4 regions of the Streptococcus sp. XMC genome follow, and region 2 is predicted to be linked to each of the others. Evidence: predicted binding sites of a transcription regulator. Region 2 holds the regulator's gene; each other region holds the start of a gene.
The links. The regulator Rex, encoded in region 2, represses fermentation and respiration genes when NADH is low (regulators of the CRP and FNR family bind a similar motif). The targets are predictions, from matches to a motif close to TTGTGAANTANTTCACAA.
Positions count from the first base shown of each region.

Region 1: LXO72_RS07775 (zinc-dependent alcohol dehydrogenase family protein) is a predicted target of Rex. The motif match lies at 1,471-1,488, and genes of this name have one in related genera.
Region 3: adhE (bifunctional acetaldehyde-CoA/alcohol dehydrogenase) is a predicted target of Rex. The motif match lies at 1,378-1,395, and genes of this name have one in related genera.
Region 4: adhP (alcohol dehydrogenase AdhP) is a predicted target of Rex. The motif match lies at 2,371-2,388, and genes of this name have one in related genera.

Region 1 is NZ_JAJTNQ010000004.1:40,849-48,376, forward strand. Features, by position in the region: gene adhE (bifunctional acetaldehyde-CoA/alcohol dehydrogenase) at 1-1,321, shown strand, start outside; gene LXO72_RS07775 (zinc-dependent alcohol dehydrogenase family protein) at 1,542-2,591, shown strand; gene LXO72_RS07780 (hypothetical protein) at 2,908-3,069, opposite strand; gene LXO72_RS07785 (alcohol dehydrogenase) at 3,082-3,249, opposite strand; gene LXO72_RS07790 (class IIb bacteriocin, lactobin A/cerein 7B family) at 3,446-3,598, opposite strand; gene LXO72_RS07795 (hypothetical protein) at 3,599-3,769, opposite strand; gene LXO72_RS07800 (class IIb bacteriocin, lactobin A/cerein 7B family) at 3,775-3,921, opposite strand; gene LXO72_RS10160 (hypothetical protein) at 3,955-4,083, opposite strand; gene LXO72_RS07805 (N-acetylmannosamine-6-phosphate 2-epimerase) at 4,621-5,319, shown strand; gene LXO72_RS07810 (extracellular solute-binding protein) at 5,462-6,778, shown strand; gene LXO72_RS07815 (carbohydrate ABC transporter permease) at 6,982-7,528, shown strand, end outside.
Region 2 is NZ_JAJTNQ010000001.1:740,193-747,720, reverse strand. Features, by position in the region: gene gyrA (DNA gyrase subunit A) at 1-1,383, shown strand, start outside; gene LXO72_RS03470 (class A sortase) at 1,392-2,138, shown strand; gene LXO72_RS03465 (porphobilinogen deaminase) at 2,291-2,569, shown strand; gene radC (RadC family protein) at 2,632-3,315, shown strand; gene LXO72_RS03455 (redox-sensing transcriptional repressor Rex) at 3,504-4,148, opposite strand; gene LXO72_RS03450 (DUF4649 family protein) at 4,242-4,478, opposite strand; gene LXO72_RS03445 (DUF1831 domain-containing protein) at 4,478-4,825, opposite strand; gene LXO72_RS03440 (cysteine desulfurase family protein) at 4,815-5,942, opposite strand; gene LXO72_RS03435 (ribose-phosphate diphosphokinase) at 5,952-6,908, opposite strand; gene LXO72_RS03430 (CYTH domain-containing protein) at 6,971-7,528, opposite strand, start outside.
Region 3 is NZ_JAJTNQ010000004.1:33,273-40,800, reverse strand. Features, by position in the region: gene adhE (bifunctional acetaldehyde-CoA/alcohol dehydrogenase) at 1-1,283, opposite strand, end outside; gene LXO72_RS07765 (acyltransferase family protein) at 1,642-3,459, opposite strand; gene LXO72_RS07760 (hypothetical protein) at 3,449-3,862, opposite strand; gene LXO72_RS07755 (low molecular weight protein-tyrosine-phosphatase) at 3,920-4,342, opposite strand; gene LXO72_RS07750 (nucleotidyltransferase family protein) at 4,462-5,028, opposite strand; gene ruvB (Holliday junction branch migration DNA helicase RuvB) at 5,035-6,033, opposite strand; gene LXO72_RS07740 (aldose epimerase family protein) at 6,739-7,528, opposite strand, start outside.
Region 4 is NZ_JAJTNQ010000006.1:66,260-73,787, forward strand. Features, by position in the region: gene LXO72_RS09455 (NCS2 family permease) at 1-1,144, opposite strand, end outside; gene LXO72_RS09460 (Cof-type HAD-IIB family hydrolase) at 1,397-2,209, shown strand; gene adhP (alcohol dehydrogenase AdhP) at 2,500-3,522, shown strand; gene LXO72_RS09470 (PTS sugar transporter subunit IIB) at 3,878-4,867, shown strand; gene LXO72_RS09475 (PTS mannose/fructose/sorbose transporter subunit IIC) at 4,895-5,698, shown strand; gene LXO72_RS09480 (PTS system mannose/fructose/sorbose family transporter subunit IID) at 5,717-6,628, shown strand; gene LXO72_RS09485 (DUF956 family protein) at 6,707-7,075, shown strand; gene serS (serine--tRNA ligase) at 7,294-7,528, shown strand, end outside.

The sequences.
Region 1 (7,528 bases), on a different contig from region 2:
TGTTGGGGACAACGTTAGTGCCATCAACCTCTTGAATATCAAAAAAGTCGGACGCCGGAGAAATAACATGCAATGGATGAAACTTCCTTCAAAAACATACTTTGAACGTGATTCAATTGAATACCTACAAAAATGTCGTGACGTTGAACGTGTCATGATCGTTACAGACCACGCTATGGTAGAGCTTGGTTTCCTTGATCGTATCATCGAACAGCTTGACCTTCGTCGCAATAAGGTAGTTTACCAAATCTTTGCAGACGTTGAACCAGATCCTGACATCACAACTGTTGAACGTGGTACAGAGATCATGCGTTCCTTCAAACCAGATACGATCATTGCTCTTGGTGGTGGATCACCAATGGATGCTGCCAAAGTAATGTGGCTCTTCTACGAACAACCAGAAGTGGACTTCCGTGACCTTGTACAAAAATTCATGGATATCCGTAAACGTGCCTTCAAATTCCCATTGCTTGGTAAGAAGACTAAATTCATTGCGATCCCAACAACATCTGGTACAGGATCTGAAGTAACACCATTTGCCGTTATCTCAGATAAAGCAAACAACCGTAAATACCCAATCGCTGACTACTCATTGACACCAACCGTTGCCATCGTAGACCCTGCTTTGGTATTGACAGTTCCAGGATCTGTTGCGGCTGATACTGGTATGGACGTCTTGACTCACGCGACTGAAGCTTACGTATCTCAAATGGCCAGTGACTACACAGATGGTCTTGCGCTTCAAGCCATCAAACTTGTCTTTGAAAACTTGGAAAGCTCAGTGAAGAACGCGGACTTCCATTCACGCGAAAAGATGCACAATGCGTCAACCATCGCAGGTATGGCCTTCGCCAACGCCTTCCTCGGTATTTCTCACTCAATGGCCCACAAGATTGGTGCGCAATTCCACACCATCCACGGACGGACCAATGCAATCTTGCTTCCATACGTTATCCGCTACAATGGTACACGTCCAGCTAAGACAGCAACATGGCCTAAGTACAACTACTACCGTGCAGATGAGAAGTATCAAGACATCGCTCGTATGCTTGGACTTCCAGCTTCTACACCAGAAGAAGGGGTTGAATCTTTCGCGAAAGCTGTTTACGAACTTGGTGAGCGCGTAGGTATCGAAATGAACTTCAAAGCACAAGGAATCGATGAAAAAGAATGGAAGAAACATTCTCGCGAATTGGCCTTCCTTGCTTACGAAGATCAATGTTCACCAGCTAACCCACGTCTTCCAATGGTAGACCACATGCAAGAAATCATCGAAGATGCATACTATGGTTACAAAGAACGTCCAGGACGTCGTAAATAAGACGCTAGAGAACAACTGATGTTTATCAGCTATCCCTCGCTCAAAAGAGCGAGGGATTTTTCTTTATTTTAATGCTAAAATTGGTTTTTGTGATCTGAAAATTATCTTATAAAGAAATCTAATAAATAAGTTGCAAGCGCTTACTTTATATGTTATAATATTCACAAAATAAAAGCTGTAATAAAATGGTTTGATAAAACCAACAAAAAAGGAGTCGCTTATGAAAGCAGCAACATATGTATCCGCAGGAAATCTTCAGTTGATTGATCAACCAAAACCAGTGATCAAGAAACCAACTGATGCGATTGTGCGTTTAGTGAAAACGACCATTTGTGGAACAGACCTCCATATTTTGGGTGGTGATGTTCCAGCTTGTAAAGAAGGGACCATCCTGGGTCACGAAGGAATTGGGATTGTCGAAGAAGTCGGCGATGCGGTTACGAACTTTAAGGTAGGAGACAAGGTTATCATCTCTTGCGTAACAGCTTGTAACACTTGCTACTACTGTAAACGTGGCTTGCCTTCCCACTGTGAAGATGGGGGCTGGATCCTTGGTCACTTGATCAACGGTACCCAAGCAGAGTATGTCCATATCCCTCACGCAGACGGGAGTCTTTATCATGCACCAGCTTCTGTAGATGACGAAGCCTTGGTTATGCTCTCTGATATTCTGCCTACTTCCTATGAGATTGGTGTGCTCCCATCTCACGTGAAACCTGGAGACAACGTTTGTATCGTTGGTGCAGGGCCAATCGGTTTGGCAGCCCTCTTAACCGTACAATTCTTCTCACCAGCTACCATTATCATGGTAGACTTGTCAGAATCACGTCTTGAAGCTTCTAAGAAGTTTGGGGCTACTCATACCATCTGTTCAAGTGATATTGATGAAATCAAGGCCTTTATCAATGAAGTGACTGATGGTCGTGGTGTTGATATCTCCATGGAATGTGTGGGCTATCCAGCTACCTTTGATGTCTGTCAAAATATTATCTCTGTCGGCGGTCATATTGCCAACGTCGGAGTACATGGTAAACCAGTTAGCTTCAATCTTGATGACCTTTGGATCAAGAACATTACGCTCAATACCGGTTTGGTCAATGCCAATACAACTGAAATGCTTCTTAACGTCTTGAAATCTGGTAAGATTGATGCAACGAAGTTGGTGACCCATCATTTTAAACTGTCAGAAGCAGAAAAGGCATACGAAATCTTCAAACATGCTGGCGAAAACAATGCCTTGAAAGTCATTATTGATAACGACCTCAGCTAAGAAGTTGGATGGTTCCATCGCCTAAATAAGATAGAAAAATGAGAGTGGGACAGAAATCGGTAATTCGTCAGAATTCGATTTCGTCGTCCCACCTCCGCACAGTTGAGTAGGGCTGTAAAAGCTGATGAAATCAGCGTGGTAGAGCCCACTCAACCACTGCGTCTTTCTCAACAATCCAAAAATAATTGAGAGGCTAGGACTTTTGTCCCAGCCTCATTTTTCTGCTTAAAAGGATCGTTTAAACAATAGAACATCCCAGCTATAGAATGATAGCTGGGATGTTTGTACTGTTAAGTGAGATGATAAAGAAGTGTTACTATTTGCCTCGTTTGCGAGCGTATTCGTCAAAGGCACCAGCGAAGGTTCCCATGAGTAGGGGAGTTGCGATTAGTCCGACAGTAATCCAGACGGATCCACCATCTACATGGCTGAGTTCCTGCTCGGACAAGCTTCTAAAACGTGTTTCTTCGAGTTTCATGCTTGCTCCTTTCTAGTGCATGATGCCATTGATGATACTACGGCCAAAATCACGTCCGGAATTGTATAAAATATTCCATGTTTGAACGATGAATTTTGCCGAGTCAAAGACGGAGACTCCTCCATCAATGGTCGCCAGTTCAGCTTCCGTTAGGCAAGTATAATGGATGCTTGTATCCATAGGTGTCCTCCTTAATGTAAGATTGTGTACAGTAAATCAATTGCCTCGTTGAGAATGGTGAAAGTGACCATGAAGGCAATCGCGAATTTAGGAAAGTACCCTTTTACCTGTTTGGGCGCTTTTTTATCAAGAATGCAGTATCCTGTCAAAAGGATGAGGGTGATAAAGGGTAGAGAAATCATAGAAATGCCTCCTTTTAGAAGAATTTCTTTTTGATATCTTTACCGATTGTATAGCATAGAGCGACGAGGGCGACGCAGACTCCTGCTGAAACTACTGCTCCGCCGCTAACATCGACTAGTTCATCTTCCGTCAAGGTTACAAAGTTTTGTGTGAATTCTGTTGTCATTTAGTTTTCCTTTTTATTTTTTACTTGTTTTAGGGTAGCATCGACTGCCAAATAGATTGTGGCTGCAATGGCTAAATTCATATTGGGTTGAAACGCAATCAGATGTGCATCGTGTAACATGGTTAATCCGATAATGATGGCGAAAATAATGGTGTGTAAATGTCGTTTCATAAGCCTTATCCTAAAATGAAGCCAAGGGCTAGACCAGTGATGATGCATCCTCCGTAGATGATAAAAGGTGCTACCCCACCGTTGACATGAGTTAACTCTTCATCCGTCAGAGTAGTGAATTGATTGTCAATCAGTTGATTTGTTTGTGTCATAAGCTATCTCCTTTTCTAATGTATTATCTGTTATTACTTTCTTTGGCAACTACTTAAAGCCAAAAGTCCAAGAGGAATCAGGATGAAAGGGATGAAACCTCCAGTACATTCTTCTAGTTCAGCTTCGTTTAGTTTTGAAAACTTTTTATCAATTGTTGTCATGATATTTCCTTTCTGTTAGAGCACATTGGCTAGTGTTTTTCCTAGTTCGTAGCCTACTTGATAGATGCCATACATCAAAACGGGTGCTAGAATGCTAGCGAGTATGATGAGTGCCATTTTTTTATTTTTCCTTATTTTCATGATATCTCCTTACAGGATGATCAGTGATAAGAATAGTAATAGAATAAAAAATTGTGTATTCTTTTTCATGTTCGGTATTCCCTTTCCTTATTTATTTGCGGAAGAAGTAATACAAAAACCATGGGATGATAATGGGAGTATAGTACATCTGTGGTCCTCCTTTCTTTTTGTTTGGTCACTTATACTATTCGTATAAAAATCTGGAAATGGAAAAAATTTCTTAAAAAGTTTTAGAATGTTTGCATCTCTGAAACTAGTTTCAGAGGAATGGGATAATAGTTTAAAATATGAAACTATTATCAAAATGGCTCGACAATATTGTAAGCGCTTTAAAAATGCTATATAATAACCTTACAAGTACTCGAGTTGACGTAATAAACAAAGGAGATGGAATGTATGTCCAAGATCACAAAAGAAGAATTAATTCAACAGATCAAAGACGGCATTATCGTTTCTTGTCAGGCGCTTCCTCATGAACCTCTCTACACAGAGGCAGGAGGTGTGATTCCTCTCTTGGTCAAAGCAGCTGAGCAAGGAGGGGCGGTTGGAATCCGGGCGAATAGTGTCCGCGATATCAAAGAAATCAAGGAAGTAACAAAGCTTCCGATTATCGGGATCATCAAGAGAGATTATCCTCCTGAAGAACCATTCATTACTGCTACCATGAAAGAAGTAGATGAATTGGCCGTATTAGATATCGCAGTGATTGCCCTAGATTGTACCAAACGTCCGCGTCATGACGGTCTATCGATTGTCGACTTTATCCAGCAAGTGAAGGAGAAATATCCTGATCAACTCTTGATGGCAGATATCAGCACCTTTGAAGAAGGCTTAACAGCTGTCGAAGCAGGGGTTGACTTTGTCGGAACAACCTTATCGGGCTACACAGATTACAGCCCGAAAGTAGACGGACCTGACATTGACTTGATTCGCCAACTTTGCCAAGCGGGTGTCGATGTCATTGCGGAAGGTAAGATCCACTATCCTGCACAAGCCAAAGAAATTCATGACTTGGGTGTCAGAGGGCTTGTGGTAGGGGGAGCTATTACGCGACCTAAAGAAATTACAGAACGCTTCGTCGCAGCTTTAAAATAAAAAAAGAACAGTAAAAAGAGACAAGGAGGAAGCTAGGAAGAGAGAAATCATCCAGTAGAAATGAGAATATTTAACAATCACCGTCCTCAGTGAGGATACACTAAGTAAGAGAAATCTTACCGCAAACGTGAGGAGAAATCACATGAAAATGAAAAAAGTACTGTGCTCGTTGGTAGCTGGTGCGGCGGTGCTAGCACTTGCAGCTTGTGGATCTGGAGGAGGATCTAAGTCTGAATCTTCAAGCGATAACTCTGGTAAAACAGAAATCACTTGGTGGGCTTTCCCAGTCTTTACACAAGAAAAAGCTGAAGATGGTGTCGGAACCTACGAAAAATCAATTATCGAAGCCTTCGAAAAAGCCAATCCAGATATCAAAGTTAAACTAGAAACCATCGACTTCAAATCTGGTCCTGAAAAGATTACGACAGCTATCGAAGCTGGAACTGCTCCAGACGTGCTCTTTGACGCACCAGGGCGGATTATTCAATACGGTAAAAATGGTAAATTGGCTGACTTGAACGACCTCTTTACAGAAGATTTTGTAAAAGATGTCAACAACGACAATATCATCCAAGCTAGTAAAGCTGGCGACACTGCCTACATGTACCCAATCAGTTCAGCACCATTCTACATGGCGATGAACAAGAAGATGTTGGAAGATGCAGGAGTCCTAGACCTTGTCAAAGAAGGCTGGACAACAGACGACTTTGAAAAAGTCTTGAAAGCTTTGAAAGACAAAGGTTACACACCAGGATCACTCTTCAGTAACGGTCAAGGTGGAGACCAAGGTACTCGTGCCTTTATTGCTAACCTTTACGGTGGTTCTGTAACAGATGAAAAAGTAACCAAGTATACAACAGATGATCCAAAATTTGTCAAAGGTTTAGAAAAAGCTTCTAAATGGATCAATGATGGTTTGATGATGAATGGTTCCCAATTCGACGGTGGAGCAGACATCCAAAACTTCGCTAACGGACAAACTTCTTACACTATCTTGTGGGCGCCTTCACAAAACGGTATCCAAGCTAAATTGTTGGATGCAAGTAAAGTTGAAGTAGTCGAAGTGCCATTCCCATCTGATACAGGCAAACCAAAATTGGAATACCTTGTCAATGGTTTTGCAGTCTTCAACAACAAGGATGAAAAGAAAGTAGCAGCAGCTAAGAAATTTGTTCAATTCATCGCGGATGACAAAGAATGGGGTCCTAAGAACGTTGTTCGTACAGGTGCCTTCCCAGTTCGTAGCTCATTTGGTAAATTGTATGATGACAAACGGATGGAAACCATCAGCACTTGGACTCAATACTACTCACCATACTACAACACAATCGACGGCTTTGCAGAAATGCGTACACTTTGGTTCCCAATGTTGCAATCTGTTTCAAACGGGGATGAAAAAGCAGAACCAGCTTTGAAGACCTTTACTGAAAAAGCAAACGAAACGATCAAGAAAAAATAGATCATCTATGAAACTCAAATGATCCTTTCATAGAAATAAGAAAGCATAGGTCCCCTCGATTTCTTATCTCCATGTGTAGATTGAAAGAGGGGGCCTTCGTGTTTTCGCTCTCCTAATTATCATATGTAGGAAAGGGCAGTGCTATCCGTTCCACATAGGAATCAAGGAAAAAATAGAAAAAGAACATCAGGAGGTGCCTTATTGTGAAGGTAAACAAAATCCGAATGAGGGAGACGCTGGTTTCCTACGCATTCTTAGCACCCATTTTAATCTTCTTTATTGTCTTTGTATTAGCACCAATGATTATGGGGTTTGTCACTAGTTTCTTCAACTACTCGATGACCTCCTTCAAATTCGTTGGTCTTGAAAATTATTCCCGCATGTTTGCGGATAAGGTCTTTATCAAGTCCTTGATCAATACTGTCATCATCGTTATCGGCTCGGTTCCGATCGTAGTATTGTTCTCCTTGTTTGTGGCTTCTCAGACCTATCATCAAAATGCCATTGCGCGTTCCTTCTACCGTTTCGTCTTCTTCCTTCCAGTTGTTACAGGGAGTGTAGCGGTAACGGTTGTGTGGAAATGGATCTATGATCCGCTATCAGGGATTTTGAACTTTGTATTGAAATCTGGACATGTCATCAACCAAAACATTTCTTGGTTGGGAGACAAACACTGGGCTTTGATGGCCATTATCATCATCTTGTTGACCACCTCCGTTGGTCAACCAATCATCCTCTACATCGCTGCTA
Region 2 (7,528 bases):
GTGACTCGTCGGACCATCTTTGATAAAGAGAAGGCGGAAGCTCGTGCCCATATCTTGGAAGGACTCTTAATCGCTCTTGATCACATCGATGAAGTGATTAAAATCATCCGGAATAGCCAGACAGATGCAGAAGCTCAAGCTGAATTGATGAGTAAGTTTAAGCTTTCTGAGCGTCAAAGCCAAGCTATCTTGGATATGCGTCTTCGTCGTTTGACTGGTTTGGAACGCGACAAGATCCAAAGCGAATACGATGACCTCATTGCTTTGATTGCTGATCTTGCAGACATTTTAGCTAAGCCTGAGCGTGTAGCTACGATCATCAAGGAAGAATTGGATGAAGTTAAACGTAAATTCGGCGATGCTCGTCGTACTGAGTTGATGGTCGGAGAAGTTCTTTCTCTTGAAGATGAGGACTTAATTGAAGAAACAGACGTTTTGATTACCCTGTCCAACAAAGGCTATATTAAACGCTTGGATCAAGCTGAATTTACCGCTCAGAAACGTGGGGGGCGTGGTGTTCAAGGTACAGGGGTCAAGGATGATGACTTTGTCCGTGAATTGGTTTCTACTAGCACCCATGATCGTTTGCTCTTCTTTACCAATAAGGGACGGGTATATCGTCTCAAAGGCTATGAAATCCCTGAATACGGCCGTACAGCCAAAGGACTTCCGATTGTTAACTTGCTGAAGTTAGATGATGGAGAATCCATCCAGACAATTATTAACGTCGCTCAGGATCGTAGTGAAGACTCCTATCTCTTCTTTACAACGCGTTCTGGACTAGTTAAACGGACCAGTGTGGCCGAGTTTGCCAACATCCGTCAAAATGGCTTGAAAGCTCTTAACCTCAAAGATGAGGATGAGCTAATCAACGTCTTCCTTACTGATGGGAATGCTGACGTTATCATTGGGACTAAATTTGGGTATTCTGTTCGTTTCAAAGAGTCTGTTGTTCGGAATATGGGACGTTCAGCAACTGGTGTCCGAGGTGTCAACCTTCGTCCGGGGGATCAAGTGGTCGGTGCAAGCGTGATTACAGATCAAGATGAAGTATTGATTATCACTGAAAAGGGATATGGTAAACGCACGCGTGCTGATGAGTATCCAACCAAAGGACGTGGTGGTAAAGGGATTAAAACTGCGAATGTGGCTGAGAAAAATGGTCCTCTTGCCGGTCTCATGACTGTCAAAGGAGATGAGGATTTGATGATTATCACCAATACAGGCGTCATGATTCGTACAAGCGTCGCGAATATTTCTCAAACTGGACGTTCGACTATGGGTGTGAAAGTCATGCGTCTGGATCAAGATGCCCAAATCGTAACCTTTACAACGGTTCAAGCTGACGAAAAAGATGAGTCAGAAACTGAAAGTGAAGGGTAGGGTGAACAATGGCTTCAAGAAGAAAAAAGAAGAAAACAAGCTTACGCAATCGCTTGATTAATATCTTTGCTACCTTGCTGATCCTTTTGTCTATCGCTCTGATTTTTAATGCTCCGATTCGGAACATGATCATGGTTTGGCATACCAATCAGTACCAGGTCAACAAGGTATCGAAAAAGACCATCGATAAGAATAAAGAGGCTAAGACTAGCTTTGATTTTAAAGAAGTCAAATCGCTGTCTACAGAATCTGTCATCAATGCCCAATGGCAGGCACAAAAGTTACCTGTTATTGGAGGAATTGCAATTCCAGAATTGAAGATGAACCTTCCGATTTTTAAAGGCTTAGATAATGTGGGGCTTTATTATGGAGCAGGTACCATGAAAGAGGACCAGGTTATGGGGCAAAGGAATTACTCCTTAGCTAGTCACCATGTCTTTGGTTTGACTGGGGCAAATGAAATGCTCTTTTCCCCATTAGAACATGCCAAAGCTGGAATGAAAATCTATATCACTGATAAGGAAAAGGTCTATACCTATGTCATCAATTCTGTTGAGACAGTAACGCCAGATCGGGTCGATGTCATTGCAGATCGAGAAGGGGTAAATGAAATTACCTTGGTGACCTGTGAGGATGCCGCAGCAACTTATCGTACGATTGTAAAAGGTACTTTAGAAACTTCAGTAGATTACTCGAAAGCACCAAAAGATATCCTAGAAGCTTTCACAAAATCTTATAATCAAATGCAATTATAATCAACAAAAAAAGAGGTCCTTGACCTCTTTTTTCTGTTAATTTTCTGCCAATTTGTAAGAGGATAGTCATAAAATGTTACCTGACTGACATATTTTTGCATGCTTTCTATTTTATAATAGAAGAGTGATAGAAAGAAGCTTGGAGGAACCGAATGCCTACAGAAGATATCTATACTCTGCTAAGAAATTTCTACGGCTTACTGGTCAATGATTTTCCAAAAACGGGACTCATTACCAAGGGAATCTACGAAGTTGAACAGGTCTTTAAAACCATTGAAAACCTTCCTGATGATCAAGAACACTTAATTCGATACGAAATTCGTCAATTCCTAACGACCTTGGAACAAGTGCAAGAAGGCTATAGAATTAACTTCTCAAATGAAGAAACTCGAATCCTTGAAAACCTAAGAGAAGTAGTTTGTCCTATATAAATTTTATACAGACTCATCCATTTTCCTCCTCAATTGCGAATTATTAATTGAGGAGGTTTTTTATGTATCATATTGTATTTCAAGAAGCTAGTCTTTTACCTAGAGAACGCTTGCTTACAGAAGGCCCTGATAAGCTCAGTAATCAAGAATTGCTGTCCATCTTATTACGGACGGGGAACAAAAATAAAACAGTCTACGAGATCGCACAGGAGCTCTTAGGCTCACTAAAGAGCTTAAAGGAATTGGCTAGTATGAGCTTTCAGGAGCTACAGGAAGTTCCAGGGATTGGGAAAGTAAAGGCAATTGAGCTGTTAGCTGCTATTGAATTTGGGAAACGAATCCAGACTTCCCAAGTGATTGAAACAGAACAAATTATGAGTAGTCAGAAGCTTGCAAAGATGATGCAGCAAAAGATCGGCCATGAGAAACAAGAGCATTTACTGGCCTTGTATCTGAATACCCAGAATCAAATTATCCATCAGCAAGTGATTTTTATCGGAACAGTCAATCGTAGTATTGCAGAACCTCGAGAGATCTTGCATTATGCCATCAAGCATATGGCGACGTCTTTAATTCTTGTTCATAACCATCCATCTGGAATCATTCATCCTAGCAAGAATGATGATGGTGTCACCAAACAAATGATTGAAGCTTGCAATTGTCTTGGAATTGTTTTTCTTGACCATCTGATTGTCTCAACTGATGATTATTATAGCTACCGGGAGGAGACAGACTTATTGGTATAGAAAGAAGGAGAGTGGGACAGAAATCGGTCATTCGTTAGAATTCGATTTCGTCGTCCCACCTCTGCACAGTTTAGTAGGGCTATAAAAGCTGATGAACTCAGCGTAGTAGAGCCCACTCAAGCACTGCGTCTTGCTCGACAATCTAAAGACAATAGAGAGGCTAGGACTTTTGTCCCAGCCTCATTTTATCATGTATTTTTGCGCATAAAGTAGAGAAGGGTTTGCAGTTCACTGGTTAGATCAACATATTGGACAACCACATCTTTTGGAACTGTTAAGTGTACTGGAGAAAAGCTAAGGATTCCCTTGATACCAGCTTCAACCAGTACATCTGCAACTTCTTGAGATTTTACACTTGGAACGGTTAAAATGGCTGTTTGGATCTCTTGTCCCTCTAGTTTTTCTTTCAGCGTTGAGATGCCGTAAATCGGAATACCATCTTTACTTTTAGTACCGACTAACTCATGATCATCGGTATCAAATGCCATGACAATCTTCATCTTGTTTCGCTCATGGAAACGATAGTGAAGAAGGGCACTTCCCATATTCCCAATACCGACGATAGCAACATTGGTGATGGAGTTATCATTTAAGAGATCTGCGAAAAAGTTCATTAACTTTTTGACATCATAACCAAAACCACGTCGTCCTAGCTCCCCGAAGTAGGAGAAGTCGCGACGAACAGTTGCGGAGTCAATCCCGATGGCTTCAGCAATCTGTTTTGAATTGGCTCTCTCGATTTTCTCTGCATTAAAGCGTTTAAAAATGCGGTAGTAGAGGGAGAGTCGTTTGGCAGTAGCACGAGGAATTGGATTAGTCTTATCTTGTTTCACAATATCACAACCTTTCAAATCTATTGTATAAAAAGTTTGTGAATAAAGCAACTATCTTCTACTAAAAAAACACCAAAAAGGTGCTTTTCTTTCTTAGTTGGAATTTCTTAAACTCTGATCAAACTGAATCAGATAGCGATAGAAGTCGCCTATCTTTCCAGTAAAAGGTAATGTTTGTCCCTTGTAGGATACAGAAACAACCTGATAGGAATCTGGAAGGGTCACACAGCCTGAAAAAGCTAATAAACAGTGATCCAAATTATCGTAGCTGATCTGACGTTCCTTTTTGTATGCATCCAAATAAGTGAGGACTATGAGACCATTGGTCATTACTTTTCAATCCTTTCAAAGATTTCCCGTTCAACTAGACTATCCATAAGGAAGTAGAATTTTTGTTGGATGATTTTATTTTCTGGATTTTTAAAAATATTCACCAAGCGAAGGCCTGACTTATCAGTAATGTTAATTTTAAATCCTGTTAAATCCTTATTGATGATAATTTTTAGCTTAAAGCCATCCCCGCTGTTTGGAACAGCTTCCAATAAACGATTTAATTCGTAGTTCCCAACCTTTGTTTGTGCAAAGGTATTGTCGCGTAGGGTATATTTTTTAATATTTGGATGGATTGCGTATGTGTAATCGCAGTTTGGTAATGAGACAGATGTTTCAAATGCCATGTAATTCTCCTAAAATTTTGTGAATGGTTGTTATAAAAGTATCGACCTCAGCGGTCGTATTGAATTCGGATAAACTAATGCGAATAGATTCCTTCAATCGATGAGAATCTTCGCCATAATAAGCCGCAAGAACGTGGCTTGGTTGAACAGTTCCTGCTGTACAAGCAGAGCCGGTTGAGACTGAAATTCCTGCCATGTCTAAACGAAGCAGTAAGATATCATTGCTGATACATGGGAAGCCAATATTTAAGACATGAGGAAGTTTGGAGTCTGTGCAATTCAGATAAAAATCTAGATCCTCTAGGCCAGTTAGGATACGCTCAGATAGGCTCTGAATATACTGGTAATTTGCGTCTAACTGATCAGTTGCTTCTTTGAGGGCTTGAGCCATTCCAGCAATTGAAATCAAGTTCTCTGTACTAGCTCGACGCTTGTCTTCTTGGTCACCACCGTGTAAGAGATTGAAAAAGTCAGGCTTTCTAGCATAGAGAAGACCAACTCCCTTAGGCCCATGAAATTTATGGGCAGAGGCGGTTAGAAAATCAATTCCTAGCTCTTCAGGGGCTACAGAAAGCTTGCCAACGGCTTGAACAGCATCCACATGAAAAGCAGCAGGATGGTCTTTTAAAAGGTCTGCAATAGCCTTGATGGGCAAGAGATCACCGGTTTCGTTATTGGCATACATGGTGGACACCAAAATAGTATCAGGACGAAGGGTGGCTTGAATATCTTCTGGCCGAATCATTTGATTGACTGGGTGAATAATGGTTACTTCAAATCCATGTTCTTGGACCAAGTACTCAATCGGTTCCAGAACGGCATGGTGTTCGATAGCCGTGGTGATAATATGCTTGCCTTTCTGTCTGTGTTTAAGACAGTAGCCCTTTATAACAGTGTTATTGCTTTCGGTTCCCCCAGAAGTGAAGGTAATTTGTTGACTAGAGGTTTTTAAACAAGTTGCAACGCATTCCCTAGCATCTCTAAGAATCTTTTTCGCTTGGCGACCGTGGGAGTGGAGACTGGATGGATTTCCGAAACTGGATTCCATTGTTTCTGTCATCACCTTGATCACTCCAGGGCTTAGAGGAGTTGTTGCTGCATTGTCAAAATAAATCACGCCGTCACCTTATTTCTTGTGGTATGCAAAGAGTGGACTAACAGGTTTACGCTCTTGGATACGAACAAGGGCATCTCCAATCAATTCGCTTGCAGTAATGTATTTTACATTTTTTGGTTTTTGCTCTTTGGTTGCTACAGAGTCTGTAACTAAAATTTCTTTAATCGGAGCTTGGTCTAGCAATTCTGCTGCTCCCTTAACGAAAAGTCCGTGACTAGAAACAGCATAAATCTCAGTAGCACCATCCCGTTGAACAATTTTTGCAGCTTCAGAGAAGGTTTTTCCTGTATTCAAAATATCATCGATAAGGATTGCTTTTTTGCCTTTAACATCCCCGATGATGTAGCCTTGGTCACGGCTGGCATCGTCTTGGGCGTAGTCAATGATGGCAATTGGGGCATCTAGATATTCAGCAAGATTACGTGCTCGTTTCACTCCGGAGTTTTTAGGACTGACAACCACCACATCTGAACCGGTTAAACCTTGTTTGATATAATGATCAGCAAATAGAGGAATCGTGAACAAGTTGTCTACTGGGATATCGAAGAAGCCTTGTACTTGAACTGCATGAAGATCGAGTGTTACAACACGATCTACCCCTGCCTTGACCAACATATTGGCAACCAATTTCGCTGTAATAGGTTCGCGAGGAGCAGCGGTACGGTCTTGACGTGCATAACCAAAGTATGGAAGAACGACGTTAACGGTATGAGCGCTAGCTCGTTGGCAAGCATCTACCATGATTAACAATTCCATCAAGTGATTGTTAACAGGGAAGCTGGTAGATTGGATGATATAAATATCATATCCACGGACACTTTCTTCGATATTAATTTGGATTTCACCATCTGAGAATTGACGTGAAGAAAGCTTTCCGAGTGGGATGCCAGCAACTTCCGAAATTTTTTGTGCAATTTCTTGATTGGAGTTGAGTGCGAAGAGCTTCATATTGTTTTTTTCTGACATGTGTTTGATCCTCATTTAGATATTATTGTCTAGTCTTATTTTAGCAAAAAAATTCAGTAATTTCAGCTTTTTAGCAAACTTTGAGCCAATCTGGCCACTTTACTTTTTGCTGGCTTATATTCAATTTGTTTTTCCTTGAGAAATTCGTGAAAATAAGTTTCATCTGAGGCAACATCTACCTCCATTTCCAACTCATAGTCCTCAATAGAATTATAACGACTACGGTCAAAGGCTAATAAACCTTTAGGGATTCTTTTCTCACGTCTCTCTGTTTCCAGACTACCCCAGACATCTAAGGCAGCTAGTGGAATTCCTAAATCAGTGAGAAAGCTGGCAATCTCACCTTGAGGGAGTTTTTTCTTGGATAGAAAGTCTTTTACCTGATCAAATGTAAGAGCTTGGTTGTATTCAAAATGTCCCGCTTCTTGCGGTACTTTAAGGGTTAGCTCAGCCCGATCAGCTAAGGTACGAATTCGCAAGGCCATCTGATGATTCCGGATGGCTTGGTCGGGCGTATCGATATAGTGATTGGTTTGTCGAATAGGAGGTTGTTCCTTGAAAAAATCCATAAGAGAGTCGTATTCTTCCTTGGTTAGTAAGGTTTTAAATTCAATTTCTAA
Region 3 (7,528 bases), on a different contig from region 2:
GCATTGTAAACATCCCCGATACCACCGAAAGTCGAAGGAGAGTTGCAGATCACACGAATGGCTTTAACTGCTTTACCAAATTCTTTGGTCAATTCTTCATCTGCTGTATGGATGGCAGCTGAGTGACCAAGACCGTTGAATTCAACCATTTGGCGTGCTTTGTTAATTCCGTCTTCACGGCTTTCAGATTTCAAGACAGCGATGACTGGTGACAATTTTTCACGAGTCAACGGTTCTTTTTCGCCAACTTCTTTACATTCTGCCGCAAGAATATTGGTTCCTTCTGGGACTGAGAAGCCAGCTTGTTCTGCGATCCATGCTGCTGGTTTCCCAACGATGTCCGCATTCAATTTCGCACCTGCACAGTTCTTGCTGTTAGCTTTCACACCGAAGCAGAACTCTTCAAGAAGGGCTTTTTCTTTTTTGTTAACAAAGTAAGTGTGGTAAGATTTGAATTCTTCAACAAACTCATCGTAGATTTCTTTATCGATGATGACCGCTTGTTCAGACGCACAGACCATACCATTGTCAAATGATTTAGACATAACGATATCGTGTGCTGCTTGGCGGATGTTAGCTGATTTTTCAACATAGGCAGGAACGTTTCCGGCACCGACCCCAAGAGCTGGCTTCCCACATGAGTATGCTGCTTTAACCATGGCGTTACCACCGGTCGCAAGGATAGTCGCAACTCCTTCGTGGTTCATCAGGGCACTGGTTGCTTCCATAGATGGTTGCGTAATCCATTGCACACAGTTTTCAGGAGCTCCTGCTTTAATCGCTGCATCGCGGACGATTTGTGCCGCATGAGCAGATGATTCTTGAGCTGATGGGTGGAAGGCAAAGACGATAGGGTTCCGTGTCTTCAAGGAAATCAAAGCTTTAAAGATTGCTGTTGAAGTAGGGTTGGTTGTAGGTGTGATCCCGCAGACAACTCCGACTGGCTCAGCAATCAAGGTCAAACCAGTGACGTCATCTTCTGAAATGACACCAACTGTTTTCGTGTGACGCATGTTATTTACTACGTGTTCACAAGCGAACAAGTTCTTAGTCGCCTTGTCTTCAAAGACTCCACGACCAGTTTCTTCATAGGCATGAAGAGCGAGCTCACCGTGTGCGTCAAGAGCTGCTACAGATGCTTTCGCCACAATGTAGTCGACTTGCTCCTGATCCAATTTGCGCATTTCTTCAAGCGCTACGAGCGCTTTTTGCACCAACTCGTCTACGTGTTTTTCAGCAGCGAGTTTCTTTTCTTCAGGTGAGAGAGTTTTTTTATCAGCCATTTGATGCTTTCCTCCAATGTTTGAAACCCTTATCCTTTTCCGGAACTTTTTCCTGTTTTCAGAAACTTTCAAGAATAGTGTAAGAAATTTCGATTTGTTAATTTTTTCACAATATTATTGTACTCTATTTTAGAAAATTTGTAAATAGTTTCACAAAGATTTTTTTAACTTTTTTCCATGAACCCTCCTTCTCCTTCTATACAGGAGTATTTTCAAGAAAAAATTGAAGGATTTTTTTGAGAACGCACTTCAATTTCACAAACAAATATTTTCACGCAATTTTTGTAAGCGTTTTCTTAATTTTACTAAAAAAAGCAATTTTCTTCAAGTGAAAATTGCTTAAATTATATAGTAAATTTTAGGGTTTAACCGGTCCCTGATTGGCTTGATCAACTGCTTCTTTCACGACGTTGGCATACAAGTTTCCTCCAACATCAATGGAACCATCTGATTCTAAACCAAAGTGGACACTATCTGTTCCAGCCCAAATCTCTGGATTATCGATAGCAACTTGGTACCAGTCTGCTACATAGACATAGTCATATTTTTTAGCCAACTCCAGCTGATACTGTCGAGTCTGAACGGTAACGCTATTGCTATCATTGGCTTCACGCCCATCATATGGGGTCACAAAGATTAAGCGATGTCCTTTTGGTAGTTCTTGAACAAACTTATCCAACAATTCTTGATAATTATTAGAAGAGTTGGTTCCAAGAGCGATTACCACGTTCTTGAGCAAGACTCTATTGGCAATATCCGTTTCATATACTTTTAAGCCCGAGTCCAGATTGCGGCTCACCAAAGCATCTAATTGGATATCTGGCAGAACTTGTTTCAGATAATCTGATGCCCGGAGGTTTACAGAATCTCCGATCATGGTCACGCCATCTGACACATTGTAGGAAGTCGCTGAAGCATTGTCAACTTGGGCACGCGTGATCTGCATCTTGCTGTCGGATTGACGAAGCCCTTCGGTAATCAAGTTTTCATCAAAGGCTCCGACGCGTGGCGCAAAGAGTGCAATTCCAAACATGAGCAAGGTCAAGGGAATCGCGCTGTAAAAAAGTGGTTTCGTGAAACTTCTGAGATCCATCGAGATCCCGAAAATCTTCGGTTCACGCCCAGCCAAGGTTGGTTCAATAATATAGAAACTCAAGGCAGCAAGACTAAAGGATACAAGCGCTGTTAATAGAGAAGCCCAGCCATTGGTCATTAATTGAGAAAAGATGATGTAAAATGGCCAGTGGAAGAGATAAACCCCATAACTGGTATCTGCTATAAAGGTAATTACTGCTGGTTCTTTCTGATTCGGTGTCTTTTCATGAAGGACACGCGTCATCACAATCATCACAGATGCAGCAAAAGTTGCTACTAAAAAGCCAAATAAATAGGTCCAAACACTATCAAAGGGAAGGATAAAGGTCAAGACCAACAAAACTAGAAAAGCACCCGCTAAAATCGCTAACGTCTTCTGTAGAGATAGCTTCTTCACTAATTGAGTAAGATTTGGGCTGGTCGTTGTAATCCCTGTCACTGTCGCTAAAGCACTCCCCACAAAGAAAGGAAAGACGTGAGCGATACTAGAAAAGTAGACATTGGACAAATTCTTGGTGACCAGCGCTCCGACAAAGAAGGTCAGGAAAGTCACCAAAAAGAGACCTGTCGAAGATAGGAAGATATAGCCTCTATATTGGCCAACTGATTTAGCTTTTTTACCCAAAAACCAAGCCAAGAGCGCCCAGAGGACATAGTAATGAACTTCAAGAGCCAAACTCCAAGTATGAATGAACAGATGGGGGATGAACTGACTTTCGTAACTTCCGCCACTTAACATCTCATAGAAGTTGGTCACAAAGCCAAAGACGGCTGCAATCTGTGTCCCAATCCCAGCAATAAAGTCTCGTCTGACCAAGAAGGTAAAAGGCATGACCAGCAAGACCATAAAGACTAAAGGAGGGACAATCCGGTAGAAGCGTCGGCGAAGGAAGCCCTTGAGATCAATTTTTTGATGACGGGCAAACTCATCGATCAGAAGAGCCGTGATCAAAAATCCTGAGAAAGTAAAGAAGATATCGACTCCAATAAATCCACCAGGAAAAACTTTTTGAAAGAAATGGTAGAGAAGAACGAGAAGAAGTCCCGTTATCCGTACCAATGAAAACCATTTAATTCGCATTTTGATAAATTCCTTGTTTAAACGTTCCCTTATAAACGACATTTTGTTCTGTCGTCAAGGTTCCCTGGCCTTCTGGTTGGCCATTGACAAATTCACCTTCATATTTCCAGCCAGCCTTGGCTGTAAAGGTTCCATAACCGCTAAAGGTCCCATTGACAAAATTGCCCTTGTAGGTGTCCCCGTTCTCAAAGGTCACCGTCCCTTGGCCATTCATCTTGCCTCGGACGACACTTCCGTCGTAGCGAATAGCTCCCTTATCGAGGGTCAACACACCTCCGAAAGGAATGGAGGAAAGAAAAACCCACAAAGCAGACAGAACAATAATCCCCAAGGACAAGCGTTCAATATTCTCTCTCGTAACATAGACCTTATAGGTCTCATATAATTCTTTTATTTTTTCCATACTCTGTTCATTCTTTTTATCTTCAGCCGGTTAGTCCTTTAAGGAGCCAGTCCGAAACTAATCTTCTAATCGGTCCAACCACTCTTGACAACCAGCTAGGACACGGCGATAGGTCTCTTCGAAATCTCCTGTGTACCATGGATCTGGGACACTTTCTCCTGCAAAGAGATGAATCTTGTGCTCTGTTCCAGGCGGTGCCATTCGTTTGAGGTCAGCCACATTGTTTTCATCCATCCCTAAGATCAGATCAAAGGTATGAAAATCTTGGTCACTGATTTGAAGGGATGTTTTAGACGCATCATAGGGCACACCATGACTGCGAAAAATCTTTTGAGTCCCTTGGTGAATAGGGTTCCCGTGCTCCCAGTTAGAAGTAGCACGACTTTCAATCTCATACTGGTTGGTCAAATCCTTCATGACAAACTCCGCCATGGGGCTTCGACAAATATTTCCTAAACACACAAATACGATTTTTTTCATGACAGCACCTCCTTTCTATTATAACAGAATGTAAGAAAAATATAATCTGCTAAAATTATAATTTTGAGGCAAGACGAAAAAAGCCTGTCCACCGTTGAGGTGGGCTGACTTTCTTATTTTTATTCAGGCAGGATGATCTGAAGGGATGGCCATTTGCGTTTCCAATCTTTCTTCCGCATGCGCTCTCTATAAACCGCCAAACGCTCTGGACTAGCTAAAAAATGTGGAGTCGGCTGAACGATGAAGTCTTCGATATCCCTTGTCCCATAGGGGAGAAAGAGTTCTAGCTGACCATCTTTCCTTAAGCGAACCGCAAGTGCCGTACACTGCTCAGGGTATTTAGAGACCGCATCACAGGCACTGCGATAAGGAGCTGTCCCCGGACTATGCTGGTGCATGTAGACTTGGTTTTTGACTTCCCAAGCGTACTGGGGATAGGTCTTCTTTAATTCCTGCTCGATCTGGAGAGTCTCCTCATAGCTGATCGCAGGGTCATAAAAGACCAGATCCAGATCTGTCGACGCGTCAAACCCTGGTCTTCCAGAAAGTTGGTTCCAGATGAAATTTCGTACTGCACCCGCTGCTAACCAAGCGTCTGCCAGGTTGAGATCTCGAATAATAGCCAAGACTGTCATCATCTCTTGATCCGCTTGGATTTGCTCTACTATCGCTTCTTCCGTCAGCATCTTCTTCTAGTCTCCATTGTAGGGATAACCCAGGTGTTCATAAGCTTTGCGGGTCGCCACGCGCCCTGTCCGGGTCCGCATGATAAAGCCTTTCTGAATCAGGTAAGGCTCATACATATCTTCTACAGTCTCGCGCTCTTCGGCAATATTGACCGATAGGGTCCCAAGGCCAACTGGGCCTCCTCCGTACATCTCAATCATGGTCCGCAGGATCTTTTGATCGACATAGTCCAGCCCTTCATGGTCCACATCCAGCATAGAGAGGGCCTTGTCGGTAATGGTATCGTCAATCAAGCCATCGCCCATGATCTGGGCAAAATCGCGCACCCGTTTGAGCAGACGGTTGGCAATTCGAGGAGTCCCCCGACTACGAAGAGAAAGCTCTTCGGCAGCCTCGTGGGTAATCTCCATCTCAAAGATCTCGGCGGTCCGCTCGACAATCTCTGTCAGATCATCTTGCTCATAATATTCCATGTGGCCGGTAATCCCAAAGCGAGCGCGCAAGGGATTGGACAGCATCCCAGCTCGAGTCGTCGCCCCAATCAGAGTGAAAGGAGGAAGATCCAGGTGGACACTCCGGCTAGTCTCGCCAGCACCAATCATGATATCGATGTAAAAATCTTCCATGGCGCTGTATAGCACTTCTTCGACTGACATAGGCAGACGGTGGATCTCATCGATAAAGAGGACATCGCCCGGCTCTAAGTCATTAAGGATGGCTACTAAGTCACCAGCCTTTTCAATGACAGGACCGGAAGTCTGCTTGAGATTGACGCCCAGTTCATTGGCAATGACAAAGGCCATAGTGGTTTTCCCAAGCCCCGGAGGGCCAAAAAGAAGGACATGATCCAGCGCTTCATCCCGAAGCTTGGCTGCCTCAATAAAGATTTTCAGCTGGTCCTTGACCTTATCTTGACCGATATATTCATGTAAATATTGCGGGCGCAGCGTCCGTTCAACAGCCTCTTCATCGCCCATGATTTCATTGTCTAAAATTCTACTCATACAGTCTATTATAGCAAAAAATGATGCCTCCAGATGATTTAAAATCATATTCTATTCAATTTATCACTAATTATTGATTGTTGGGTGTTGGGAATCGTTTCCCTCTTAAACTACCTTGTTTCTATTTAAGGAACGTACCTAAACTCGCTGATGCTCGTTAAAAATAAGGTACGTAGTTTTCGCTCCGCTCAAACTGCGTCAACGTTCCTAAGTTCGTCTACGTCCCTACCATGTTTGGTTCACAAAAATAGATTAGTAACAATTACATAACGCAGTGGTTGATTGGTATCTTTGTTCGCTCTTATAGCTCCAAAGATTGCCTACTAATGAGGAAACGAGGTTCCCTATATCCGCAACCTCAAACAGTCTCCCAGACTGTTTGACCTGTGCAGGAGTGAGACAATTGAAAAGTTTTGGGGAACCTTTTCAACCTGAGCCTAAAAATAAGGACGCGAAGCAATTTTAAAAAATTGTTCTGTCTCACCCCCATAAAAAAAGCCACCGGTTTTGGTGGCTCTTATAGGGAGATTATTATGAAAAAGTTTTAGGAGTTTTATCATTCAAAGTTAGGAGGTCTTTGATGATGGTATTAGTATACGACGGGAAGCTTAAAGTTTCCTTATAGTCATTTTTAAATTTTTTTCAAAAAAGAGGAGGTTCCAAGCAAAGATTTCACATCCTTGTTTGGACACTCCCCTGTCCTCATTATTTCTTAGCGATGGCATGGTAGCTGGTCTTGCTGGTGAAGACTTGACCCGCTCTCAAGATAACCTTTTCAGCTTGGTCGCTATGAATGGCATCTGGTACGGTTTGGAATTCTAGAGCCAAGCCATTGTGTTGAACCATTGGTTTTCCTTCCAGATAAACCGTTTCATCCACAAAGTTAGCAGAATACACCACCAAGGCGGGAGCTTCTGACTTGAAGGTCAAAAAGCGTCCAGACGGCTGATGATAGAAGAATCCGGCATTTTCATGCCCTTCTGGAAGAGCAAATGGATGGTCCAAACCTTCTACCAGGCGGATTTGCGGATCCGAATCCTTAAAGAGATCCTCTAAGAGCATAGCTTGGTAGAGATGCTGAACGATCGGACTTTCTTTATCCACAGTGTGAAGAGGGACACCGTCGGGATGGATAGGGTAAAGCCCTTGATGGTTGATCTGAAAGACATGGTCATTAATCGGCTGAGTGAAGTTGCCTGATAGGTTGAAATAGCTGTGGTTGGTCGGATTAACTAGAGTATCTTGGTCCGTTTCTACTCGATAGCTGATTTCCAACTCCCCTGCTTCCGTCAAGCCATAGGTCACCCAGATCTTGAGATTTCCAGGGAAACCACCGGTACCATCTGCACGCTCTTTGTACAGGGTGATTTCTTGGTCTGTCACGGATTCCACGCTAAACAAGGCGCTGTCCCAGCCAGTCGATCCACTGTGGTTGCAGTTGGCACCATTATTGGCTTCTAAGTGATAGGCTTGACCATTGAGCTCAAAGCTGGCC
Region 4 (7,528 bases), on a different contig from region 2:
GTACGATGGCAAGAAGAGGACTAAAGATACTTGACACTGCAAAACAGAGGGCTACTACAAGGGCTGTCAGACCAGTCCGTCCACCAGCTCCGATACCCGCAGCTGACTCAACATAAGTCGTCACATTTGAAGTACCTGCAATGGCACCAACAGATGTCGCTACAAGGTCTGAATAAAGGGCCTTATCCAATTTAGCAGATTGGTGATTTTCACCATTTGTGGCAACAATACCAACTTTTTCACCAGTTCCAATCAAGGTACCAATCGTATCAAAGATATCTGTCAATGAGAAAGCGAGGATGGCCATCAAGGTTTCAGGAAGACGAGAAGTATTGGTAATCAAGGAACCTAATCCTTCTGAACCAAGTGCAGCTCCAAAAATTTTCCCAAGATCGTTGACAGCTGCTCCAAGATGGGTACTACCAAAGTCAATCGTTGAAAGATCAACAATGCCAAATACAATACCAAGGATTGTTGTCGTAAGGATAGAAAGGATAATTCCTCCTTTAATGCCCTTGATGACAAAGAAAACAGTAATGGCTAAGCCAGCCAAGGCAAGGAGGACTGTCGGACTATTGAAACTAACAAGTCCTGGGACCGCTGCAGAATTTGCTGTAATCGCTGCATTCGCTTTGTCAGCCCCTTCTCCTGCCACCGTATAGGTATGCGGATCAATCGAAAACTTCAACAAACCAGCATTTTTAATGCCGACATAGGCCAAGAAAATTCCGATACCAGCTGAAATAGCTGAACGCAAAGCATTTGGAATGGACTCAATAATCATTTTCCGAACATTAGTTAATGTGATAATCAAGGAAATCAATCCACAAATAAAGACCATTCCCAAGGCTTCTTTCCAAGAATAGCCCATCCCAAATACCACTGTAAAGGTAAAGAAAGCATTCAAGCCCATTCCTGGTGCTTGGGCATAAGGCAGATTCGCATAGAAAGCCATCATGAGAGTCCCGACGACTGACCCAATAATGGTTGCTAGAAATACTCCCTGAGCAGGCATTCCTGTTTGGGAGAGCATTTGAGGGTTTACAAATAAGATATAAGACATGGCAAAGAAGGTCGTTAAACCAGCTAATACCTCTGTACGAACCGTCGTTCCGTGTTCAGATAGTTTGAAAAACTTATCCATTTTTCTAATAAGCTCCTTAAAAAAATAAATCTGCTCGCGACTCAATCACGAACAATACCAATATTTTATCAAATATCATTCACTTTTACAAGAGATTTATCTGGATAATCTTTAGTGCCTCAGCATTTACTATTTGAAAAACTGAAATTTTCCTGTTTATCTGGTATAATGGTAGCATTCTTCTTAAAATATGGCACTTCTATACTCCTCATTTAGAGTAAGATAAACCATACAAATGAAAGGAATCTTCCTATGACTAAAAAACTAATCGCTGTCGATTTAGATGGCACCTTATTAAATTCCGAGAGCAAATTATCGCCTTATACGATTGAAACCATCCAGAAAGTCAGTGAACAAGGCCACCGGATCATTATTACAACTGGGCGTCCCTATCGAATGGCAGATCACATCTATAAGGAATTGGGATTGGAAAGTCCCATGATTAACTTTAACGGCGCTCTCACTCATATTCCAAATAAAAAATGGTCCAAAGAACTATCCATGACCCTTGATAAAAAATACCTCCTCGATATGGTCAAGAGAGAAAATGACATCCAGGCGGACTTTATTGCAGGAGAGTATCGCAATAAGTTCTATGTCACCCATACCTACCACCATACTATTGATCCTGCTTTATTTGGGGTTTCTAAAATCTCCTCCAAAACAAAATTCGAAGCTCGTAAAGTTACCGAAAACCCAAATGCCATCCTCTTTCAAACACGCGCTGAAGATAAGTATGCTTTAGCCGAAGAAATGCGTGATTACTACCATCACGAGCTAGAAATCAATAGCTGGGGTGGCCCCCTCAACATTCTGGAATGTGCTCCAAAAGGGGTCAATAAGGCCTTTGCCCTCAACTATCTCCTCGAGACATACGGACTTGATCGGAAAGATCTGATCGCCTTTGGAGACGAACAAAACGATACAGACATGTTGGCTTTCGCAGGAACTGGTTATGCAATGAAAAATGCCAATCCTATCCTCCTCCCCTATGCGGATAAACAAACCGAGTATACAAATGATCAGGACGGCGTTGCTCGTCAACTAGAAAAACTCTTCTTATAAATAAAGAGAATCGCTTGAATCACCTTTTATAAAAGATGGTTCAAGCTTTTTTATTTTCTCAAACATACGGAACCTTATAGGGACTTTTTCTGAAAGTAATTTAACTGGTTAAGTTTATTTTCAGAAAATTTTCTATGTAAACGCTTGCTAACTGATGGAGTTTGTGATAAAATTAACATAACAAAAATAAAAAAGGAGCCTAGCTCGTTTCATACGATAATGATTCAAGTGATGTTACTTCTCGTTTTATTACCGTCTCTAATTCAACTAAGCTCTTGAGGAGGAAAACTATGAAAGCTGTTGTTGTAAATCCAGAAGGTACTGGTGTTGAAATCGTTGCAAACAAAGACGTGCGCCCATTGGAAACAGGGGAAGCGCTTGTCCAAATCGAATACTGTGGTGTCTGCCACACGGACTTGCACGTTGCTCACGGAGACTTTGGTAAAGTTCCAGGACGTGTTCTAGGACATGAAGGAATCGGAATTGTTAAAGAACTTGCTCCTGATGTCAAGAGCCTCAAAGTTGGGGATCGAGTCAGTGTCGCATGGTTCTTCGAAGGATGTGGTACTTGTGAATACTGTACTACTGGTCGCGAAACCCTTTGCCGTACTGTAAAAAATGCTGGTTACTCTGTTGATGGAGGAATGGCTGAACAATGTATCGTTACTGCAGATTACGCAGTGAAAGTACCTGAAGGTTTAGATCCAGCTCAAGCTTCTTCTATTACCTGTGCCGGGGTTACAACCTACAAAGCTATCAAAGAAGCCAAAGCTGAACCAGGACAATGGATCGTTATCTATGGAGCTGGTGGACTGGGTAACTTGGCTGTTCAATATGCCAAGAAAGTCTTCAACGCTCATGTCATCGCTATTGATATCAACAACGATAAACTCGAATTGGCTAAAGAAGTTGGGGCAGACTTTGTCATTAATGGTCGCGAAGTCGAAGATGTTCCAGGATTGATCAAAGAAAAAACAAATGGTGGAGCTCACTCTGCTGTCGTAACCGCTGTTTCTAAAGTAGCCTTCAACCAAGCTGTTGATTCAGTTCGTGCGGGTGGCCGCGTTATCGCAGTCGGACTTCCTTCTGAAATGATGGACCTCAGTATTGTAAAAACAGTATTAGATGGCATCCAAGTCATCGGTTCCCTAGTAGGAACTCGTAAAGACTTGGAAGAAGCCTTCCAATTTGGTGCAGAAGGATTGGTTGTTCCAGTTGTTCAAAAACGTCCAGTAGAAGATGCTGTCAAAGTCTTTGACGAAATGGAAGCCGGAACCATTCAAGGACGTATGGTACTTGACTTCACCAACTAATCAACTCAACCTATTAGACCAGCCCAAATGGGCTGGTCTTTTTTAGTTTCTCACAAACAGGACCTGCAATAGGTTGCTATATTTTTATTTTACCTATTAGAACCTACTACTACTCTTTTCAGAAACTTCGAATCCCCTTCGTTCCCCTCTTATCAAGGATTTTCAAATTTAATAGCCAAAGAAGTTTACCAACATCTAAAAATAGATGTTAACAATTTAATATATCAAAGAATCTATTTTTCCTTTAATTTAGTACTGAAAAATTGACTTTATTATGAAAACGTTTTATAATAAATAAGCTTAAAGTTTTCTTAAACTGAAAGTCAAACAAATTTTATAAGGAGGAATGTCAATAATGAGTATTGGTATCATTATTGCTAGCCACGGTGAATTTGCAGCTGGAATCCACCAATCCGGCTCGATGATCTTTGGGGATCAAGAGAAAGTTCAAGTGGTTACGTTCATGCCAAGTGAAGGCCCAGATGATCTCTATGCTAAATTCAATGCTGCTGTTGCCGCATTTGATGCAGAAGATGAAATCTTGGTTTTGGCTGACCTTTGGAGTGGTTCTCCATTTAACCAAGCGAGTCGTGTCATGGGGGAAAATCCCGATCGTAAATTTGCGATCATCACAGGATTAAACCTTCCGATGTTGATTCAAGCTTATACAGAGCGTTTGATGGACGCAACTGCCGGCGTTGATAAAGTCGCTGCAAACATCATAAAAGAATCTAAAGACGGAATCAAAGCTCTTCCAGAAGAATTGAATCCAGTCGAAGAAGCAAGCACTACTTCCGCTGCTCCTGTTGCCCAAGCTGCTATTCCAGAAGGAACAGTGATTGGAGATGGTAAGCTCAAGATCAACCTTGCTCGCTTAGATACTCGTCTGCTTCATGGACAAGTCGCTACTGCTTGGACTCCAGATTCAAAAGCAGATCGAATTATCGTTGCTTCAGACTCAGTTGCTAAAGATGAACTCCGTAAAGAGTTGATCAAGCAAGCAGCACCAAATGGTGTGAAAGCAAACGTTGTCCCAATTCAAAAATTGATCGACGTTGCAAAAGATCCACGCTTTGGTGAAACACATGCTTTGATCTTATTTGAAACACCTCAAGATGCCCTTCGTGCCATCGAGGGTGGTGTTCCGATTAAAACCTTGAACGTTGGATCAATGGCTCACTCAACTGGTAAAACCATGGTCAACAATGTCTTGTCGATGGACAAAGAGGATGTGGCTACATTCGAAAAAATGCGTGATCTTGGAGTGGAATTTGACGTACGAAAAGTGCCAAATGACTCTAAGAAAGATTTGTTTGACTTAATTAACAAAGCTAACGTTCAATAATCGATTACTTACGAAAGGATTTTAAACATGTCTATTATTTCTATGGTATTAGTGGTCGTTGTTGCCTTCTTAGCAGGTCTTGAAGGTATCCTTGACCAATTCCAATTCCACCAACCACTTGTTGCCTGTACCTTAATCGGTTTGGTAACAGGTAACTTGACTGCCGGTGTTATGCTCGGTGGTTCACTTCAATTTATTGCACTTGGCTGGGCAAACATTGGTGCCGCAGTTGCACCCGATGCTGCCCTTGCATCTGTCGCTGCTGCCATCATCATGGTACTTGGGGGAGACTTCAGTACAAAAGGAATCGCTGTCGCTCAAGGTGTCGCTATTCCACTTGCAGTTGCTGGTCTTTTCTTGACCATGATCGTCCGTACCCTTTCCGTTGGTTTGGTTCACACTGCCGACGCTGCTGCTAGAAAAGGGGATATCAAAGGTGTAGAACGCGCTCACTTTGTGGCCCTTCTTCTTCAAGGTCTTCGTATCGCCATTCCTGCAGCCCTTCTTTTGATGATCCCTGCTGACACTGTTAAAGGTGCTCTTGAAGCGATGCCTGCTTGGTTGTCAGACGGTATGCAAATCGGTGGTGGTATGGTCGTAGCCGTTGGTTACGCCATGGTTATCAACATGATGGCAAGCCGTGAAGTTTGGCCATTCTTTGCCATTGGTTTTGCTCTTGCTGCCGTTAGCCAATTGACCTTGATTGCTCTTGGTGCAATTGGTGTTGCCCTTGCCTTGATCTACCTTTCTCTCTCTAAGAAAGGTGGCAATGGAGGTGGCGGAGTTGCTACTTCTAATGACCCAATCGGCGATATCCTTGAAGACTATTAAGAAAGGTGTGACACTATCATGACTGAAAAATTACAATTATCTAAATCAGATCGTCAAAAAGTTTGGTGGCGTTCAACCTTCTTGCTAGGTTCTTGGAACTATGAACGGATGCAAAACTTGGGTTGGGCTTACTCATTGATCCCAGCTATCAAAAAACTTTACACGAAGAAAGAAGACCAAGCGGCTGCTCTTGAGCGTCACATGGAGTTCTTCAACACTCACCCATACGTAGCTGCTCCAATCATCGGGGTAACTCTTGCCCTTGAAGAAGAAAAAGCAAATGGTGCTGCTATTGACGATGCTGCTATCCAAGGGGTGAAAATTGGTATGATGGGGCCTTTGGCTGGTATCGGTGACCCAGTCTTCTGGTTTACAGTACGTCCGATCCTTGGTGCCCTTGGAGCATCACTTGCTGCAACTGGTAACATCCTTGGTCCACTCATCTTCTTCTTTGCTTGGAATGCTATCCGTATGTCCTTCTTGTGGTATACCCAAGAACTTGGATACAAAGCAGGTTCTGAAATTACCAAAGATATGTCTGGTGGGATCTTGCAAGACATCACTAAAGGAGCTTCCATCCTTGGAATGTTTATCCTTGCTGTCTTGGTAGAACGTTGGGTATCGATTAAATTTATCTTCAATGTTTCTTCTGTCAAATTAGACGACAAGGCTTATATCCACTGGGATAAACTTCCTGAAGGATACAAGGGAATCCAAGAAGCCTTCGCTCAAGTTGGTTCAGGCCTATCTCAAACACCTGAAAAAGTTACAACTTTCCAACAAAACTTGGATTCATTGATTCCTGGTTTGATGGGATTGCTTCTTACTTTTGCTTGTATGTGGTTGCTTAAGAAGAAAGTGTCTCCAATCACTATCATCATCGCCCTCTTTGTAATTGGTGTCTTAGCACACGTTGCAGGCTTGATGTAAACAAAGATCAAAAAAAGAAGGTTTCGGCCTTCTTTTTATTATGGTATAATGAAATGAACATTGTTACAGGAGGTTCACATGGCACAATCGCAGAATAAAACCGTTGAATTCCACACCACTGGTGTCTCTTATCTAGGTGTTGGAGGGAAGGTTGGAAAAATTTTAGTTGGAGACGTGGCTTTTGAATTTTATGCGGATGCCAATGTTGAAGACTACGTCCAAATTCCCTGGAAAGAAATCGACCAGATTGGAGCCAATGTCTCCGGGCGTAAAGTCAGTCGCCATTTTGAAATCTATACCAAGGAAAGCAAATTCCTCTTTGCTTCTAAAGACTCGGGAAAAATCTTAAAAATTGCCCGTCAACACCTTGGGAATGATAAAATTGTCAAGCTTCCCACCTTGATTCAAACCATTATTGCTAAAATTAAAAATCTATTTGCAAAATAGGTACTTTTCTTGTATAATAAACGAAAACGGATAAGTAAATTAAGGAAATCTTTCAGAAAGTCTGCGGTTGCTGTGAGCAGATAGAGGACTTAATCGAAATTCTACCGTTTATCAAAAAATTGAAGATCAAATCAAGTGCACACCTGTGAAGTTGGATGGAACCGTGGCCCTGCCACTCCAACACTGTAACAGGTGTGTTTTTTGTTAAAGGAGAAGCTATGTTAGATATTAAACGAATTCGTACAGACTTTGATACAGTTGCTGAAAAATTAGCGACACGCGGTGTTGATGCAGCCATTTTGAACGAAATGAAAGAGATTGATGCCAAGCGTCGTGATATCTTGGTCAAAGTAGAAAGCCTTAAGGCTGAGCGTAACACAGTCTCTGCTGAAATCGCTCAAGCCAAACGCAACAAGGAAAATGCAGATGATAAAATTGCTGCCATGCAAACTC